Regions from separate parts of the Streptomyces sp. NBC_01689 genome, predicted to be linked through region 2. Evidence: riboswitches for the same ligand, from Rfam matches in the RefSeq annotation. Region 2 holds a riboswitch; each other region holds the start of a gene.
What was found. A riboswitch is a leader RNA that binds a small molecule or an ion and turns the genes downstream of it on or off. The one in region 2 is predicted to bind cyclic di-AMP.
Positions count from the first base shown of each region.

Region 1: another riboswitch for cyclic di-AMP. It lies ahead of OG776_RS10040 (LysM peptidoglycan-binding domain-containing M23 family metallopeptidase); the one in region 2 lies ahead of OG776_RS18205 (C40 family peptidase).
Region 3: another riboswitch for cyclic di-AMP. It lies ahead of OG776_RS34340 (C40 family peptidase); the one in region 2 lies ahead of OG776_RS18205 (C40 family peptidase).

Region 1 covers NZ_CP109592.1:2,359,542-2,365,498, forward strand. The annotation lists gene OG776_RS10035 (SGNH/GDSL hydrolase family protein) at 1-385, opposite strand, end outside; gene OG776_RS10040 (LysM peptidoglycan-binding domain-containing M23 family metallopeptidase) at 613-1,473, opposite strand; cyclic di-AMP (ydaO/yuaA leader) riboswitch at 1,477-1,635, opposite strand; gene OG776_RS10045 (tyrosine-protein phosphatase) at 2,061-2,858, shown strand; gene OG776_RS10050 (DUF6126 family protein) at 2,935-3,051, opposite strand; gene OG776_RS10055 (helix-turn-helix domain-containing protein) at 3,084-3,737, opposite strand; gene OG776_RS10060 (aspartate aminotransferase family protein) at 3,897-5,297, opposite strand; gene dxs (1-deoxy-D-xylulose-5-phosphate synthase) at 5,294-5,957, opposite strand, start outside.
Region 2 covers NZ_CP109592.1:4,309,461-4,315,417, reverse strand. The annotation lists gene OG776_RS18210 (tellurite resistance/C4-dicarboxylate transporter family protein) at 1-722, opposite strand, end outside; gene OG776_RS18205 (C40 family peptidase) at 833-2,014, opposite strand; cyclic di-AMP (ydaO/yuaA leader) riboswitch at 2,023-2,194, opposite strand; gene pcrA (DNA helicase PcrA) at 2,528-5,062, shown strand; gene OG776_RS18195 (peptidoglycan DD-metalloendopeptidase family protein) at 5,232-5,957, opposite strand, start outside.
Region 3 covers NZ_CP109592.1:7,996,952-8,002,908, reverse strand. The annotation lists gene OG776_RS34350 (ATP-dependent Clp protease proteolytic subunit) at 310-966, shown strand; gene OG776_RS34345 (hypothetical protein) at 974-1,279, shown strand; cyclic di-AMP (ydaO/yuaA leader) riboswitch at 1,657-1,820, shown strand; gene OG776_RS34340 (C40 family peptidase) at 1,824-2,297, shown strand; gene OG776_RS34335 (LysE family translocator) at 2,405-3,121, opposite strand; gene OG776_RS34330 (LysR family transcriptional regulator) at 3,237-4,148, shown strand; gene OG776_RS34325 (ATP-binding protein) at 4,183-4,641, opposite strand; gene OG776_RS34320 (helix-turn-helix domain-containing protein) at 4,854-5,711, shown strand; gene OG776_RS34315 (DUF397 domain-containing protein) at 5,724-5,948, shown strand; gene OG776_RS34310 (8-amino-7-oxononanoate synthase) at 5,957-5,957, opposite strand, start outside.

The sequences.
Region 1 (5,957 bases), 1.9 Mb from region 2:
GCTTGAGCACCGGGACGCCACGGGTGTCGAAGCCGGTCGTCACCATGACGGTGCCGACGGCGGAGGTGAGGTCGGCGACGGCGCGCTCGAAGCGCTCCGCCACCTCGTCGGGGTCGGTGCCGGGCCGGATGATGTCGTTGCCGCCCGCGCAGAAGGAGACCAGGTCCGGGGCGAGTTCCTTGGCCCTCCCGAGCTGGTCCTCGACGACCTGGTCGAGCAGCTTCCCGCGGACCGCGAGGTTGGTGTAGGTGAAGTCGCCCTCCGGCTGCCGGTCCGCGAGCAGGACCGCGAAACGGTCCGCCCAGCCGACGAAGGCTCCTTCGGGGCCGGGGTCGCCGACGCCTTCGGTGAAGCTGTCCCCCACCGCCACGTACGACCCGATCACCGCTCTGTTGTCACTCTTCGAATCGTCTGCCACGTCGAGCCATGATTCACCTTGGGATGTGAGCTACGCGACCGTAGGAATGGGTTGACGGGTGGTGATATAAGCCACTCATAAAGAATGGCCGAAATCCGGAATAGGGCTTCCCCAGGCGTGGTTGAACAGCCGACACACCGCGGGCCGGACCCCTTGCTTCAAGGGGTCCGGCCCGCGGGACGTGTGGGGGTGCGTCAGCCGACGACGACGCCGTGCGCGCGCAGGTACGCGACCGGGTCCAGGTCCGAGCCGTAGTCCGGTGTCGTGCGGATCTCGAAGTGCAGGTGCGGACCGGTGACGTTGCCGGTCGCGCCGGAGAGGCCGATGCGCTGCCCCACGGTCACGCTCTGCCCCGCCGAGACGGAGAGCGCGGACAGGTGGGCGTACTGCGAGTACCGGCCGTCGGCGTGCTGGATGACGACCTGGTTGCCGTAGGCGCCGCCCCAGCCGGCCGAGACGACCGTGCCCGCGGCGACGGACCTGACCGTGGTGCCGGTCGGGACCACGAAGTCCACACCGGTGTGATAGCCGCTCGACCACATGCTGCCGGGCACCTTGTAGCCGGTGCCGATGGTGGCCCCTTCGACCGGGAGGGTGTACGCCGCGGCGGCGGCCTGGGGAGCCTTGGCGGCGGCCTCGACCGCGGGCCCGACGGAGGTCGGGGTGGCGGTGGACACGGACGAGTGCGTGGTGTCCGGCCCCGCGATCGTCAGCTTCAGACCGGGCCGGATCGCCGCCGGATCGGCGCCCACGACCGCGCGGTTGTCGGCGTAGAGCTTCTTCCAGCCGCCGCTGACGTGCTGACGGTCGGCGATCTTCGCGAGCGTGTCACCGGCCTTCACGACATAGGTCTTCTCCACCGCGGTTCCGGCGGACACGGAGACCGTCGCGATCTTCTGCGCGGCGGACGGGACGGCGGCCGCCGGGGCCGCGGCGTGGGCGCAGACGGCCCCCATCAACGGCAGTGCGAGCGCGGCACCACCGGTGCCGGCCACGGCGATCGAGCGGGGCAGACGCAGGAACTTGGGACGACGGTGCTTACCCTTCGCGGGCATGGCGCATTTCCTCTCCGGCGCCTGCGAGGTGAGCTGTCGGGTGCGGACTGGAGATGTCCGGCCGCGCGACGGCACGGCTGTACCCCTAGCCGTTCCGGAGACCGGAACAGGCGCGATACCTGTGGGTCCCCCGCTCCTGCCGTGTACGGGTGAGTGCGGATTCCGGGCGGCGGCAGGATTGGGCGTCCGTCCGGATTGAGGGCGAACGTAGGCGAGGGACCGGCGCGGCGACAACCGTCCGCGAACCCGGTACGCACCTCTTTCTTGATCGATGCCCTGATTGCCCGTCACCCTCCGTGCACGAAGAGCCCTCCACCCGGGTCCCCGCCCGGCCGCACGGGCGCACCGGAAATCGGATGCCGCAACGCATCGTCACATGTATGACGCTGCTCACGCACGTCACCCCATGAGTGCATATTCCAGGGCCAGTTCCATCACATCCGACAGATTGCACATATGGGACCTATGGGTGATATCAACCCTGTGGACAACTCATTGCCCCAGGAACCCATGTCGTATCGTCGAGAGGCGATTCCCGTCGGCGGGCGACGACGAGCGGTGCCGACGGACCTATGGGAGGAGCCCCCGTGACGCAGCAGGTCCCGTCGACCGAGCCCGAACTGACCGGCGTGCGCAACTTCCGGGACGTGGGCGGCCTGCCCACCGTGGACGGCCGGCGGGTGCGGCCCGGGCGGCTGTTCCGCAGCGGTCACCTCGCGCACGCCACGCCGGAGGACACCGCGTTCCTCTCCTCCCTCGGGCTGCACACCGTCTTCGACTTCCGCAACGCCTCGGACCAGAAGCTGGAGGGGCCGGACGTCGAGCTTCCGGGTGTGCGGAACGTGAATCTGCCGCTGACCGACCCGGCCGACGGCAGCGAGTTCTGGAAGATGGTCCGCGACGGCGAGCTGGACCAGCTCCGCGCCCACCTCGGCAACGGCGGAGCGGCGGCCCGGATGATCGGCTCGTACCGCGCGATCATCACCGAGCGGACCGCCGAGCACACCCAGGTGCTGCACGCCCTGGCCGAGGACAGCGTGCCCGCGCTGATGCACTGCGCGGCGGGCAAGGACCGCGCGGGCCTGTCCATAGCCGTGACGCTCCTCGCCGTGGGCGTCGAGCGCGACGCGATCGTCGCCGACTACCTGGAGTCGAACGCCCGGCACCGCCGCTACAAGGTCCACCGCAACGGCACCTCCGACGCGGCCCGCTCCCCCGAGGTCATGGAGCTGCTCAGCCCGCTGTTCGACGCGCGGGTCGAATATCTGACGGCGGCCTTCGAGACGATCGAGGAGACCTGGGGCGGTGTCGACGGCTATCTGGAGAAGGCCCTGCGCCTGACCCCGGAGCTGCGCGACCGGCTGCGCGAGCGCCTCCTCGACTGACGTCGGCGCCCGTACGTACGGCCGCGCCCGTACAGCCATGTGGACACGGCCGTACGGGCACGGGTCGGTCCCGGCTCTACTGGTTCTGCGCTCCCAGCGTGAACAGCAGGTAGATGAAGGCCGCGAAGAGGTGGCCGACAGCGACGTAGATGATCAGCCGCACCCACAGCGCACGGGGGAACTTGTCCTCCATGGACCGCCGGGGGCCGGGCTCCGTGGGTTCCGTCATGACGTCTCTCCCAGGGTCGGGTGCGCCGCCGCCGGGCCGAGGCACAGCGCGGCGGCGGGGCTCTGCAGCAGGGTGTGTACGAAGAGGAGATCGGCCCCCGCCTGGTCGGCGGCGGCTATCCGGTGCGGGGTCAACGAGTCGAAGTGCGCGCTGTCCCCGGGCGCCAGGACCTGCGTGGTGTCGCCCAGGCGCAGCCGCAGCCGTCCCTGGAGCACGTGGAGCCACTCCTCGCCGGGATGGACGCGCACGATGTCGCCCTGGGACCCGTGGGGGACGTGCACACGCAGTGCCTGCATCCCGCGGCCCGGGGAACCGGCCTGCCAGTAGGTCCAGCCGCCCGCCGCGGTCGGCTCCATGTCCGCCGCCCGGACGATCGCGTCACGTTCGGCGGCCCTCTCGCCCAGCAGCTCCGAGACCGTCGTACCGTAGATGCGGGCGAGGGCGAGCAGCATCGGCAGCGAGGGCTGGCGCTGTCCCGTCTCCAGCCTGGAGAGATGCGCGGCCGAGAGGCCGGCGGCGCGGGCCGCGGCCTCCAGGGTCAGTGCGGCGCGCCGCCGCAGTTCACGCAGTTGCGGCGCGACGACGGGCAGCACCTCGGCTGCCCCGGGCTCGGGCGGCGTGTCCGCCGCCCCCGGCTCGATGGGGCTCATGCCTCCATTGAGCCGCAGACTTGCCTCTCGGGCAAATTTATTGCCTCAGAGGCAAAGAACTCACGACCGCCCCCACCCCGAGGACCGGACGGCACTCGGGACGGGGCGGATCGGGATACAAAAAGTGTGACGAAACAGGGCGGGACAGGAGCGGTTCGCCTAGCGGTTCGCCACTGCCTGCTTGACCAGCGTCTTCCCGAAGTCCCACATCAGCCCGCCGCCGCTGTGCGCGTCGTCCATCACGGCGACGAAGGCCTCCATGAAGCGGTCCACGTCCCGCTCGCCGACGATCAGCGGCGGGATCAGCTTGATCACCTCCAGATGGTCCCCGGAGACCTGGGTGAGGATGCGGTGCCGCTGCAACAGCGGGACCACGACCATCTGCGCGAAGAGCCCCTTGCGCGCGGCCTGCAGCATGGTCCAGCGGCTGCGGAGTTTCAGCGACTTGGGCCGCCCGAACTCGATGCCGATCATCAGCCCCCGGCCGCGGACGTCACTGAGCAGTTCGTACGTGTCGACGAGCGCCGCGAGCCGGGTCTTCAGCAGTTCACCCGTGGCCCGCGCGTTCGCGACGATCTGCTCGTTCTCCATCACCGAGAGCACGGCGAGCCCGGCCGCCATGGCCTGCGCGTTGGCCCCGAAGCTCGCCGAGTGGACGAGGACCCGGTCCATCGACGAGTAGACCTTCTTGAAGATCCAGTCCTTGCCGAGGGTGGCGCCGACCGGGACGTAGCCCCCGGAGAGCGCCTTGGCCACGCACACCAGGTCGGGTTCCACGCCGTCCTCGTGCTGGTAGGCGTAGAAGTCCCCGGTCCGTCCCAGGCCCGTCTGCACCTCGTCCGCGATGAGCAGCGCCTTGTGCCGGTGCAGCAGCTCCTGTGCGGCGCGCAGATAGCCCGGCGGGGCCTCGTGCACGCCCTTGCCCTGGATGGGTTCGACGATGAGCCCGGCGACGTCGCCCCGCGCCAGCTCGCGGCCGAGCGCGTCGAGGTCGCCGAGCGGGACGGCGGTGTCCGGCAGCAGCGGGGCGAAGCCGTCCCGGAACCCGTCCTCGCCGTTCACGGAGAGCGACCCGGTGGTCAGGCCGTGGAAGGCGTGGGAGCAGTAGAGGATCCTCGGTCTGCCGGTGGCGCACCGGGCGAACTTCAGGGCGGTCTCCACGGCCTCCGTACCGCTGTTGGCGAAGAACACCCGGTCCAGGTGCGGGCTGTGGGTGAGCAGCTTCTCGGCCAGCAGCCCGGGCAGCGGCTGGCAGTCGAAGCGCGTCAGGTCGGCGAGCGAGGCGTCCAGGACGTCGTGCAGCGCCTGCCGGACGACGGGGTGATGGCGGCCCAGGCCCATCACCCCGAACCCGGCGAGCATGTCCAGGTAGTCGTTGCCGTCCGCGTCCCAGAAGTGCGCGCCCTCGGCCCGCTCGTAGACCTTGTCGAAGCCGATGGTGTGCAGCATGCGCGGGAGTTGGTGGTTCAGGTACTTGGTGTGCAGCTCGTACCGCTCGGCCCCGCGCTCCGCCAGCAGCGCGCCGAGGTCGAACTCCCGCTTCCCGGAAGGGGTCGTCATTCCTGTTTCTCCTTGGACAACTCGTCCTTGACGGCCAGGCAGGCCCCGATCCGCCCGGCGATCTCGACGGGCGTGAGCCCGATGTCGGCCAGCACCTCCGCGCGCTTGGCGTGCGCAAGGAACTGCTCCGGGATCCCGAACCTCCTTACCGGTACGTCCACGTCGGCGTCCCCGAGGGCCAGCGCGACCGCCGAGCCGACGCCGGCCGCCCGGCTGTTGTCCTCGACGACCGCCACGAGCCGGTGCTCGGCGGCGAGGCCGGGCAGCGCCGGGTCGACGGGTTTGACCCAGCGGGGATCGACGACGGTGCAGGCGATCCCCCGGGCCTCCAGCAGGTCGGCGGCCTGGAGGCAGACCGGCGCCATCACGCCGACGGCCACCAGGAGGACCTGCGGGGTCTCCGCGGACCGGTGCAGGACGTCGAGGCCGCCCACCCGGTCGGTCGCCGGGACCGCCGGGCCCACCGACTCCTTGGGGAAGCGGATCAGCGTCGGCGCGTCGTCGACGGCGACCGCCTCCCGCAGCTGGGCGCGGAGCTGGTCGGCGTCGCGCGGCGCGGCGATCCTGAGACCCGGCACGACCTGCAGGACGGACATGTCCCACATGCCGTTGTGCGAGGCGCCGTCGACTCCGGTGACACCGGCCCGGTCCAGGACGAAG
Region 2 (5,957 bases):
TGGCACACCCAGCGCAGCACGCCGTTGTCGTCGTAGTTCCAGAGGTAGATGTCCGCCTGGTAGGCGAGGACGAGCTTCGACGCGGCCAGCGCCGAGATCGCGAGCGCGCCGCCCGCGATCCAGTGGTCGCCGCCGCCCGTGGCCGTCTCCCGGAAGGCGAAGCACGTCAGCGCCACCACGTAGAGCACCAGGAACCCCAGCCAGAACAGGACCAGCGCCGCGTACGCGAGCCAGTCCGCGTGCGTGGCCTCGGCGAGCGAGGCGGACAGTACCGCGAGCCCCTGCGTGGCCACGCAGCCGAGGAACACGCTTCCGGGCATACCGCCGCGCAGGCTCCGTACGAACAGGAAGAGGAGCCCGGGCCACAGCACCGCGGCGCACGCGAGCAGCACCTCGGCGAGCCCCAGCCACCCGAGGCTGGTCAGCCGGGTGCCGAGCACGGCCGTCGCGGCGACGCCGGTGAGCGCGCTCGGTGTGCCGGCCTCCGCCAGCCACCGCTCCCGTTCGCGCAGCAGCCGCAGGGTGAAGTCCGCGGCGAACCCGAGCCAGGTGACGGCCGCCAGGACCAGCGCGATCACCGAGAGGATCTCGGCGCCGGCCTCGTGCAGCCCGACGGAGAGGATGCCGGTGGCCAGGACGGCTGCCGCGGCGGCGGGCGGGCTCTCCGCCCACCAGGTGCGGAGTCGGACCCACGGGCTGCGGGGCGGCGAGGTGGCTGGCATGGCCCCGATGCTAGGGATCTCGGGGCCGCTTGCCCGTGGGGCGCGCGCGTACGCCACGAATACGCGGTCGGGCGAACGGATACGCGGGCGCGCGTGTCCCGCGCGGGCGATCAGGCCGGGCGCACCACGCTGTGGATGATCGACTCACCGCCGTAGAAGATCGACTCCTCGCGGACGTACGCACCCGGCTTGGGGGCGTGGATCATCATCCCGTTGCCGACGTAGAGGCCCACGTGGCTGATGTCGCCGTAGAAGAAGACGAGGTCCCCGGGCTCGATCGCGGAGAGCGGGACGGTGGTGCCCGCGTTCACCTGGTCGTAGGTGGTACGCGGGAGGGTGACACCGGCGGCCTTCCATACGGCCTGGGTGAGACCGGAACAGTCGTACGAGCCGGGCCCGGTCGCGCCCCACACGTACGGCTTGCCGATCTGGGCGCGGGCGAAGGCGACGGCCTTGCCGGCCTTGGCGGCGTACGAGGAGTCGGTGGCCGGGGTCCCCGAGGTCCCCGTGGTGCCGGACGAGGTGCCCGCCGTCCCGGACGAGGTGCCCGTCCGTCCGTCCGTCTCCGCGGCCTTCTTCTCCGCGGCGGCCCGCTCGGCCGCCAGCTTCGCCGCCTCGCGGTCGGCCGCCTCCTGCTTCTTCTTCGCGAGCGCGGCGAGCCGCGCCTTCTCGTCGGCGGTCAGTCTCGACAGCAGGTCCCGCGCCGTGGCGAGCTTGCCCTGCACGTCGGCCTTGGCGGTCTTGAGCGCGTCCTGCGAGGTGGTGAGCGTCCGCAGGCTCCGGGAGGCCTCCGCGCGCTTCTTCGAGGTGGCGGCCTGCTCGGTGACGTAGTCGTCGACGGCCGCCTTCTGGCGGCTGGTCAGACGGTTCATCAACTGGGTCTGGTCGAAGTAGTCCTGCGGGTTGTCGGCCAGCAGCAGGCTCGCGCTGCCGGGCGCGGAGGCCCCGGTGCGGTACTGCGCCGCGGCGAACGAACCCAGCTCCTCGCGCGCGGTGTTGAGCTTCTCGGTGCGCCGGGCCACGTCGTCGAGGAGGGTGTCGACGCGCTTGCGCTGCTGGGCGGTCTTCTCCCTGGTCGCGTTGTACTTCTCGGTGGCCGTCTCGGCCTGGTGGTAGAGGTCGTCGACCTTCTTCCCGACCTCTTCGAGGGTGGGCCGCGGCTCGGCCGGGGGCGCGGCGTGGGCCGTCTGTGACAGCAGGGCCACGGAGGCCAGCGCGGCCGTGGCGATGGCCGGGGTCCGTATGCCCGGCCTGCGTGCGCCCGGAGGACTCCACTTGCGGTGCGACGCCAAGAGAGGCGACTCCTTCCGTCATCCGCCTACCGGGTTAGCTGTCGGGTTCGGGCGGGTGGTTCCGGAAGGTTTGCCCTACGGTCCGTGCCGCGGCGGCGGCCGGACCGATTCACCCCAGAGTCGGTCGGGTCCCCGGCTCCGGTCGCCGCACGGGCGCGCCGGACTCGGCGGAGGCCGCCCGGCCCGGCGACGTTCGCCGGTGGCTGTCGAGCGGCCTGTCCCGCACGCTAGCCAACCCGTAAGTGCTCTGTGAAGGTTGATGTGCGATATGCCCGATACATTTTCGTGACCTCGGCCGTGAGGGTCGTCCGGGGTGGCCGAACGTAGCGGGGCGGCGCCGGAAGGTGAGGGCGGGCGCGCGCCGGTCCCGGCAGGCCGCCGTACGCACCCGGTATCCGCTCCGGTGTCCGCCCCGCACTCGCCCCGCACCCGCCCCGGCTCCGGCCGGGAATTTCGGCCCGGTTTCCGGGGTGGCGGCGGGTTGTCGGTGGGGCCGCCTAGACTCGGAGAGCGATGAGCAGCCTCTTTGATGACAGCTTCCTGGCGGACCTCAAGCCTTCCGGGGCCCATGAGGAAGAGCCCCCGCCGCCGCCCGAGGACGAGGCGGCGGAGCCGCTTCCGGACGACCTGTTCGGCGGCCGCTTCGACGTGCCCCCGGACCGCGACGCGTACTACCGCGACGGCGCCCACCGGCCCGCCGTCGACCCGGCGGCCCTGCTGGACGGACTGAACGAGAACCAGCGCGCGGCCGTGGTGCACTCCGGCTCCCCGCTGCTCATCGTGGCCGGCGCCGGTTCCGGCAAGACCCGGGTGCTGACGCACCGGATCGCCCACCTGCTGGGCGAGCGCCATGTCCACCCCGGCCAGATCCTCGCGATCACCTTCACGAACAAGGCCGCGGGCGAGATGAAGGAGCGCGTCGAGCAGCTCGTGGGCCCGCGCGCCAACGCCATGTGGGTGATGACCTTCCACAGCGCGTGCGTGCGCATCCTGCGCCGCGAGTCGAAGCGGCTCGGCTTCACGTCCTCCTTCTCGATCTACGACGCCGCCGACAGCAAGCGCCTGATGGCCCTGGTCTGCCGGGACCTGGACCTCGACCCGAAGCGTTTCCCGCCGAAGTCGTTCAGCGCGAAGATCTCCAACCTGAAGAACGAGCTGATCGACGAGGAGGACTTCGCCGGCCAGGCCGCGGACGGTTTCGAGAAGACCCTCGCCCAGGCCTACGCGATGTACCAGTCGCGGCTGCGCGAGGCCAACGCCCTCGACTTCGACGACCTGATCATGACGACGGTCAACCTGCTCCGCGCCTTCCCGGACGTCGCCGAGCACTACCGCCGCCGCTTCCGCCATGTCCTGGTCGACGAGTACCAGGACACGAACCACGCGCAGTACGCCCTGGTCAGGGAACTCGTGGGGCCGGCGAGCGGAGACCGCCCCGCGGACGTGCCGCCGGCCGAGGGCGATCTCGGACCCGCCGAGCTGTGCGTGGTGGGTGACGCCGACCAGTCGATCTACGCCTTCCGCGGCGCGACCATCCGCAACATCCTCCAGTTCGAGGAGGACTACCCGGACGCGACGACCATCCTCCTGGAGCAGAACTACCGCTCCACCCAGACGATCCTCAGCGCGGCCAACGCGGTCATCGAGCGCAACGAGTCGCGCCGCCCCAAGAACCTGTGGACCAACGCGGGCGCGGGGTCGAACATCACGGGCTACGTCGCCGACACCGAGCACGACGAGGCGCAGTTCGTCGCCGACGAGATAGACCGTCTCACCGACGCGGGCGAGGCGAAGGCGGGCGACGTCGCGGTCTTCTACCGGACGAACGCCCAGTCCCGTGTCTTCGAGGAGATCTTCATCCGCGTCGGCTTGCCCTACAAGGTCGTCGGCGGTGTCCGCTTCTACGAGCGCAAGGAGGTCCGGGACGTCCTGGCCTACCTGCGTGTCCTGTCCAACCCCGAGGACTCCGTCCCGCTGCGCCGGATCCTGAACGTCCCCAAGCGCGGGATCGGCGACCGCGCCGAGGCGATGATCGACGCCCTCGCGCAGCGGGAGCGGATCAGCTTCCCGCAGGCTCTGCGCCGTGTCGACGAGGCGTACGGCATGGCGGCGCGCTCGACGAACGCCGTGAAGCGCTTCAACACGCTCATGGAGGACCTCCGCACGATCGTCGAGTCCGGCGCCGGCCCGGCCACGGTCCTGGAGGCGGTCCTGGAGCGCACCGGCTATCTCGCGGAGCTCCAGGCCTCGACCGACCCACAGGACGAGACCCGGATCGAGAACCTCCAGGAACTCGCGGCCGTGGCGCTGGAGTTCGAGCAGGAGTCGGGTGCGGGTGCGGGCGAGGACGGCGCCGGTGACGCCGGTGCGGCCGGTGGTGCCGGTACGGCGGGCGGGCTCTCCGAGTTCCTGGAGCGGGTCGCGCTCGTCGCCGACTCCGACCAGATCCCGGACGAGGACGACGGCAACGGCGTCATCACCCTGATGACCTTGCACACCGCCAAGGGCCTGGAGTTCCCGGTCGTGTTCCTGACCGGCATGGAGGACGGCGTCTTCCCGCACATGCGTGCGCTGGGACAGGTCAAGGAGCTGGAGGAGGAGCGGCGGCTCGCGTACGTCGGCATCACGCGCGCGCGGGAGCGGCTCTACCTCACCCGTTCGTCCATGCGCAGCGCGTGGGGCCAGCCCTCGTACAACCCGCCGTCCCGCTTCCTGGAGGAGATCCCGGACGCGCATCTGGAGTGGAAGCGCACGGGCGCGACCGCTCCGGTGCCCTCGGGGCCCGTCTCCGGTGTCGCGGCCTCGCTGTCGTCCTCGCGCTCGCGGTCCGCGGCGTCCGGGGCCTCCGGTTTCGCGACGCGCCGTGGGGCCTCCGAGAAGCCCGTCGTCTCGCTCGCGGTGGGCGACCGGGTCACCCACGACCAGTTCGGGCTGGGCACGGTGGTCGGCGTGAAGGGCACGGGCGCGAACGCGGAGGCCACGGTCGACTTCGGAGAGCCCAAGCCGAAGCGGCTGCTGCTGCGGTACGCGCCGGTGGAGAAGCTCTGACCCGCTGAACCCGGTGACCGGGCGGGACTCCGCGGAGGACCGTCCGGTCCCGGAGCGCCCGTCCGGCCGGGTGGAGCCCGTCCGGCCAGGAAGCCCGCCGGTCCCCGCGGTTCAAGCTGCGTAAGTGGAGTGGGACGAGCGCGTCACGACGAGCGGGTGCCGCCCGCGCTCACGTCGGGTCGAGACCGTGGCTGCGCAGCCACGGCAGGGGGTCGATCGCCGCACCGCCCGCGGGCCTGACCTCGAAGTGCAGATGCGGCCCGGTCGAGTTGCCCGAGTTCCCGGAGAACGCGATCTGGTCGCCGGCCTTCACCACGGTGCCCGACGGCACCTTGTAGCTGGAGAGGTGGCAGTACCAGGTCTCCGTGCCGTCCTTCGCGGTGAGGATCGCCATGTTCCCGTACGCGCTGTTCCACTGCGTCCGTAGGGTCCCGTCCGTCGCGGCCATCACCGTCGTGCCGTACGACACGGGGAAGTCGATGCCCGTGTGCACGGACATCCAGTTGACGCCGGCCTGGCCGAAGTAGGCGCTGAGTCCTTTCTGCGTGACCGGCAGGACGAACTTGGGCCGCAGCCGCTCCTTGCGGGCCGCCTCGGCCGCCGCCTTCTGCTGCTCGGCGGCCTGCTGGGCCTTGAGGTCGATGCGTTCCTGGGTCCGGCTGGCGCGGTCGGCGAAGTCGTCGGCACCCGCGGACAGGCTCTGGAGCTGGGTGTCCAGCTTGTTGTTGGCGGTGGACGGCTTCACCGCGGTCGCGTCGGGCGCGCTGGCCGTCGTGTTCTTCGCGTCGTTCCCGCCCATGGTGCCCACGGAGGCGGCCGCGATCCCCGCGACGCCCATCACGCAGGCCGAGGGAACGGCGACGGTGAGCAGCGCGGAACGCTTGGCCGGGGAGCG
Region 3 (5,957 bases), 3.7 Mb from region 2:
GACCGGGCCACCGACGCTCCCCCGGAACGGCGGACGCCCCGGGCCGCACCGGGAACGAGGACACCCCTCCCCTGGCCCCCACCCCGCACGACCACCGCACGACCCCGGCATCCGCCCCGCGCCGCGCCCCTCACCGCCGGACCTGGGGCGCACGGCCGGCCGTGCGCCCCAGGCGTGCCACGCCTCCGCGCCTCCCCTGGACCCCCTTTTTTTTCGCTGTCGGCCGATTCCCTCGACAAGATCTGTACGTCCTGTACGTTTTTCACAGGGAGCGGCTCGCCGGAGAGTCGCCCGGAGGAGGCGCCAGTCATGCACGAACCGTCCGCCCGCCATGTCCTGCCCGAGTTCACCGAGCGCACGGCCACGGGACACCGGTCCCTCGACCCGTACTCCAAGCTGCTCGACGAGCGCATCGTGTTCCTCGGGACACCCGTCGACGACGCGTCGGCGAACGACGTGATGGCCCAGTTCATGCACCTCGAACACCAAGCGCCGGAGCGGGACATCTCGCTCTACCTCAACTCCCCCGGCGGCTCGTTCAGCGCGATGACGGCCGTCTACGACACGATGCGCTACGTCACCTGCGACGTGGAGACCGTGTGCCTGGGGCAGGCCGTGTCGGTCGCCGCCGTCCTGCTGGCGGCCGGCACACCGGGCAAGCGATTCGCCCTGCCGGGCGCCCGGGTGCTGCTCCGCCAGCCCTCGCTCGCCGGGCCGGTCGAGGGGCAGGCGAGTGATCTCGCCCTCCAGGCCGAGGAGTTGACCCGCACTCGGAAGCTGCTGGAGGACATGCTCGTACGGCACACGGGGAAAAATCCCGAACGAGTCGCCGCCGACATCGAGCGGGACACGATTCTGGACGCGCAGGCCGCGCTGGCGTACGGGCTGGTGGACGGGATCATCCCGAGCCGCAAGAACCCGCCCAGCGCGCCCGGTGCGGGAAACGCCACACCCGACGCGAGGTGATCCGCCGATGGTGCCCGAACTGCCTCCGCTGCCCGCTCTGACCCACGCCGAGGCCGAGCTGATAGACCGCTGGCTCGACGTGGTCGACCTGGTCGGCCGGATCAACCCGGCCCGCCCGGGAGACACCTATCGCGGGCTGCGTGCCGCCCAGGCGCTCGTCGGCAAGGCGACCGCCCTGCGGGACGCCCTGGCCCTGATGCACCAGCGGGGCGAGAGCGAGGTGCACGCGCCGACCCTGGCGCAGGCCCTGCGGGTCCTCGACGGCGAGCGGCGGGCCGCCCGCGTCACCCTGCCTCCCGGCTCCGGCAGTTGACGTCCGGACCCGGGCCGTCGCGCGAACCGCTCCGCGGAGCGGTCTGCGAAGCGTCCGGCCCGGGTTTCAAACGGACCAGTCGGCGTACCCCCCGACGGCGTAGCCGCACGTCCTTTCGGGTGGCCCCGGAAGTTGCGCAACACGCTTGCCCAAAAGGCCGAACGGGACGCTCCGTTGCTGGTAAGAGCGTTGCCGACATCCCCAACACCCCTCGAACAGAGGAGTGTCCACCCGAACGGGTGAGTGGTGAGTAACCCCACAAATCATCGGTTCCGCTCGGATTTTCCGACATCCATGCGTGAAGATCCCTTCCGACGACAAGCCCCCGCCACACCGGCGGGGCGGTCCGGGCGGACGCCGAGTCCTGCCGCCGCCCGGATGACCGGTCGACAGATGTGCATCGGCAGGAGTGGAGGACCCAGCAAGACGGGCCGCCGGAGAGATCCGGGCGGCCCTTGGGGTGAAGCCGCGTAAGCGGCCGGGCTACTTCGCCAGCCCGAATCCGACAGGTCATCCTTCACAGGCGGTTGACGAAGGGTTGCGCATGACTGCGCTGAATCGTGTCCCGTCGCTGCTGTCCCGGGCCGGTACGGCCTCGGCTCTGACCATCGCCGCCGTGGGCGGCAGTCTCGTGGTCCCGGGCGTCGCGGCCGACGCCGAGGCCGCCACACCGGCGACGAGGGCGCTCCAGGTCGCGGCATCCAAGAAGGGCGCCCCGTACAAGTACGGCGCCACCGGGCCGCGCCGCTTCGACTGCTCCGGGCTCACGCTGTACTCGTACAAGAAGGCGGGCAAGAAGCTGCCCCGTACGGCCGCGGGGCAGTACAACAAGAGCCACCACATCTCCGCGTCGCACCGCAAGGCCGGTGACCTCGTGTTCTTCCACTCGGGCCGGAGCGTGTACCACGTCGGCATCTACGCCGGGAAGGGAAAGATCTGGCACTCCCCGAAGAGCGGGGAGGTCGTGAAGCTCCAGAAGATCTGGACGAAGAGCGTCTGGTACGGCCGGATCAGCTGACCCGGGCCGAGGGGCGGCGGCGCCGGACCGCCGCCCCTCGGCGCACCGGCCCGGCGGGCTCTCAAGCCCTCTGCGGCCCGGCGGGCCTTCAGCGGCCCGGCGGGCTCTCAGGCCGTCAGCGGCTCCAGGAGGAGCACCAGGCCGAGCACGGTGAGCGCGGTCCCGGTGACCGCCTCCACGGCGCGGGCGGCACGCGGCCGGCGCAGCCACCGGCCGAGCCGGTCGACCAGCAGGGCGACCGCCGGGAACCACACCAGGGCGAGGGCCACCACGATCAGGGCCAGCACCAGGGTGCGGGGCATCGCCGGGCTGCCCGCGGGCACGAACTGCGGAAGCAGGCTCAGGAAGGTGATCGGCGCCTTCGGGTTCAGCGCATTGGTGACGAAGCCCTGCCGCAACGGACGGCTCCCGTCCCCGGGGTCGCCGGACCCGGGACCACCGGACCCGGGATCGCCGGAGGCCGGCCCGCCGGGCGGCTTCCCGCCCGGCGCCGCCGGACAACGCTCCGGGCCCGGTTCCCGCTCCCGGTCCCGCCGCCGGCGCGGGCGCAGACCGGCCAGCGTCCGTGTCCCGAGGTACAGCACGTAGCCCCCGCCGAGGACCTGCAGCGTCCGGAACAGCGCCGGCACCGCCGTGAGGACGGCGGCGACACCGGCGACGGCCAGCGCCGTGTGCAGCAGCAGCCCGCCCGCGACTCCGAGCGCGCACGCCACCCCCGCCCGGCGGGAGGTCAGGGCGTTGCGTACGACAACCGTGAAGTCCGCGCCGGGCATGGCGACCATTCCCGCGGCGACCCCGGTGAAGGCGATGAGCTGTCCGTCCATGGCCACCAGGCTGCCTCGGCCGGGCCTTCAGCAGGTATGTCGAATATCCTGGACCGGTCTTAAGCATTCGTTGGGACCCGGGCCGGCGCCGGGCCCGGACCCGGGGAGCCGTGCGATGTACGACCCGACACGGCTGGCGGCCCTGGTGGCGGTGGCCGGGGCCGGGTCCATCACCCGGGCGGCCGAACGCCTCGGCTACAGCCCGCCCGCCCTCTCCCAGCAGCTCGCGAAGCTGGAACGGGAGGCGGGCGCGCCGTTGCTGGTGCGCTCCCCTCGGGGAACGCGGCTCACGGAGGCGGGCGAGCTGCTCGCGGCCCGGGCCCGCCGCGTCCTCGACGAGCTGGAGCAGGCGCGCCATGAACTGGCCCGGCTGACCGGTCTGTCCGGAGGCACCCTGCGGCTCGGCACGTTCCAGACGGCGGGCATCCATCTGCTGCCGCCGGTGCTCAGCGCCTTTCGCCGGGCCCACCCGGACGTGGAGCTGACGGTCGCGAACTACGAGCCGCCGGACGGTGTCACGGCGGTCGCGGCGGGCGAGGTGGACCTCGCGCTGACCCACACCTACGAGCCCGCGGACCCGGCGCCGCTTCCCTCGTCGGTGTGCGCGGAGCCGGTGCTGGTCGAGGAACTGGTGCTCGTCACCGCTCCGGGTCACGTCCTCGCGGAGGGCGCGGCCCGGCTGCCGCTCTCCGGACTCGCCGGGCAGCCGCTGATCAGCATGGCCCCGGACCATCCGCCGCGGCAGGGAGTGGAGGCCGCGCTGGCCCGGGTCGGGGCCACCCCGGCCGTCCGGGTCGAGAGCCCCGGGTACGCGCTGGTGTGCGCGCTGGTCAGTGCCGGACTGGGGGTCGCGGTGGTGCCGGAGATGGTGGCCAGGACGGCGGCCACCCCGGTGGGGCTGCGGCTGCTGGAACCGGGAGATCTGCGCCGTACGATCTCCGTCGTCCACCGGACCGACCGGCGGGCACCCGCGGCGGAGGCGTTCCGGGCCCTGTTGCGGGGCGCGTTCGGGAGGGCGGCGCGGTAGGGACGCCGACGGGCCGGACCAACTGATCGTTTCCTCAGGGCTCTTGTGGACCGCCGGCCACCACCGGCTGGGCCCGCACCGTCCACGGCAACTCGATGGAGACCGTCTTGCCGCCCTCCCGGGTGGGACGCACGAGGACTCTGCCGCCGCATTCCGCGGTCAGCCAACGGATGATCACCATCCCGCGTCCGTTGTCCTGTTGGACCGCGGCGGGCAGTCGCTTCGGGAAGCGCGGATGGCTGTCGGTGACACCGATGCGCAGTTGTTCGTCCCGTTTCAGCAGGACGTCCACCGTGAAGGTGGGCGACTGGCCGAACGTGTGCTGGACGGCGTTGGTGGCGAGTTCGGACACGATCAGGCGTACGGTGTCGGCGGCTTCGGCGTCCTCCGGCAGGCCCCATTCGGCCAGCACGTCGATGACGAATTTCCGGGCCGCGGAGACCGAGGCGGGATCGCTCGGCAGAGTGACGGATGCTTCCTGGTGGTCTGCCATGACGACGTCGTCCCTTTCCCACGGGACCGGAGTCCGACACGGAGCGGATGGTTCGAGTACGGTCCCGGACTGGTGCTTCGCGCCAGACTGCCATCACCGGGCCGGTCACGGGCGCGATCCACCGAGATATGCATATATCTGTCGCTCGAAGCGGTGAACTCTGCGACGGCAGACCGTATTTGGGCGGCTCGGAAGGAGTAAGGAGTACGGCCATGCAGCACGGTCCCGCGGTACGACGCCGCAAACTCGGTGCCGAACTGCGCGCGCTGCGCGCCGGTGCTGGCCTCACCAGCGGTGAGGCGGCCGGCCTCGTCGGCTGGCACCAGTCGAAGGTGAGCCGGATCGAGACGGGCACCAGCGGGGTGAAACCGGCCGATGTGGAGCGTCTTCTGGACGCGTACGGCGTCCGGGAGAGCGGATTACGGGAGCTCCTGCTCGGACTGGCCGGATCCGAGGGCAACGGGCGGCACCACTGGTGGCACGCCTACCGGGGAGTCCTGCCGCCCGCCTACCGGGACTTCATCAGCCTGGAGTCCCAGGCCAGCGGGATGCGCACGCTGGAGACGTCCGTGGTACCGGGGCTGCTCCAGACCCCCGAGTACGCCCGGGCGGTGACCCGGGCGGCGGTGGGCGGGCTGGCCGACGACAAACTGGACGCGCTCGTCGAGGTGCGCCTCGCCCGGCAGGACGTGCTGCGGTCGCAGCCGCCGCTGGAGCTGGCCGCGGTCCTGGACGAGGCCGTACTGCGCCGCGAGGTCGGCGGGCCCGAGGTCATGGCACGTCAGCTGGCCCGGCTGCGGGAGGCCGCGGCCCTTCCCCAAGTCCGGCTCCAGGTACTGCCCTTCGCCGCCGGGGCGCACGCCGGAGTGACCGGCCCTTTCGTTATTTTCTCATTTCCGAACACAACTGATCTCGACGTGGTTGTTCTCGACCACTTGACGAGTAGCCTCTACCTCGAACGGAAAGAAGACCTTCAGGCCTACACCGAAGCCTTCAACACCCTTCGGTCCCACGCCCTTTCACCCGAGGACTCGTTGGACTACATCGCCGGGATAGGTGACGGCGCGTAAGGAGGCACCCCCATGACCGCAATGCCTCGGTACGTACCCCTCAGTACCTCACTCCGTGACGTGCGCTGGCGGCGCAGCAGCCGCAGCACGGGAATGAACAACTGCGTCGAGACCGCGCGACCGGGCCCAGGGCCCTGGGCCGGACTCGTCGCCGTGCGCGACTCCAAGAACACGGCGGGCCCCGCCCTGCTGTTCACCCCCGCCAGTTGGGAGGGGTTCATCGCCGGACTGAACTGACCGCCGCCT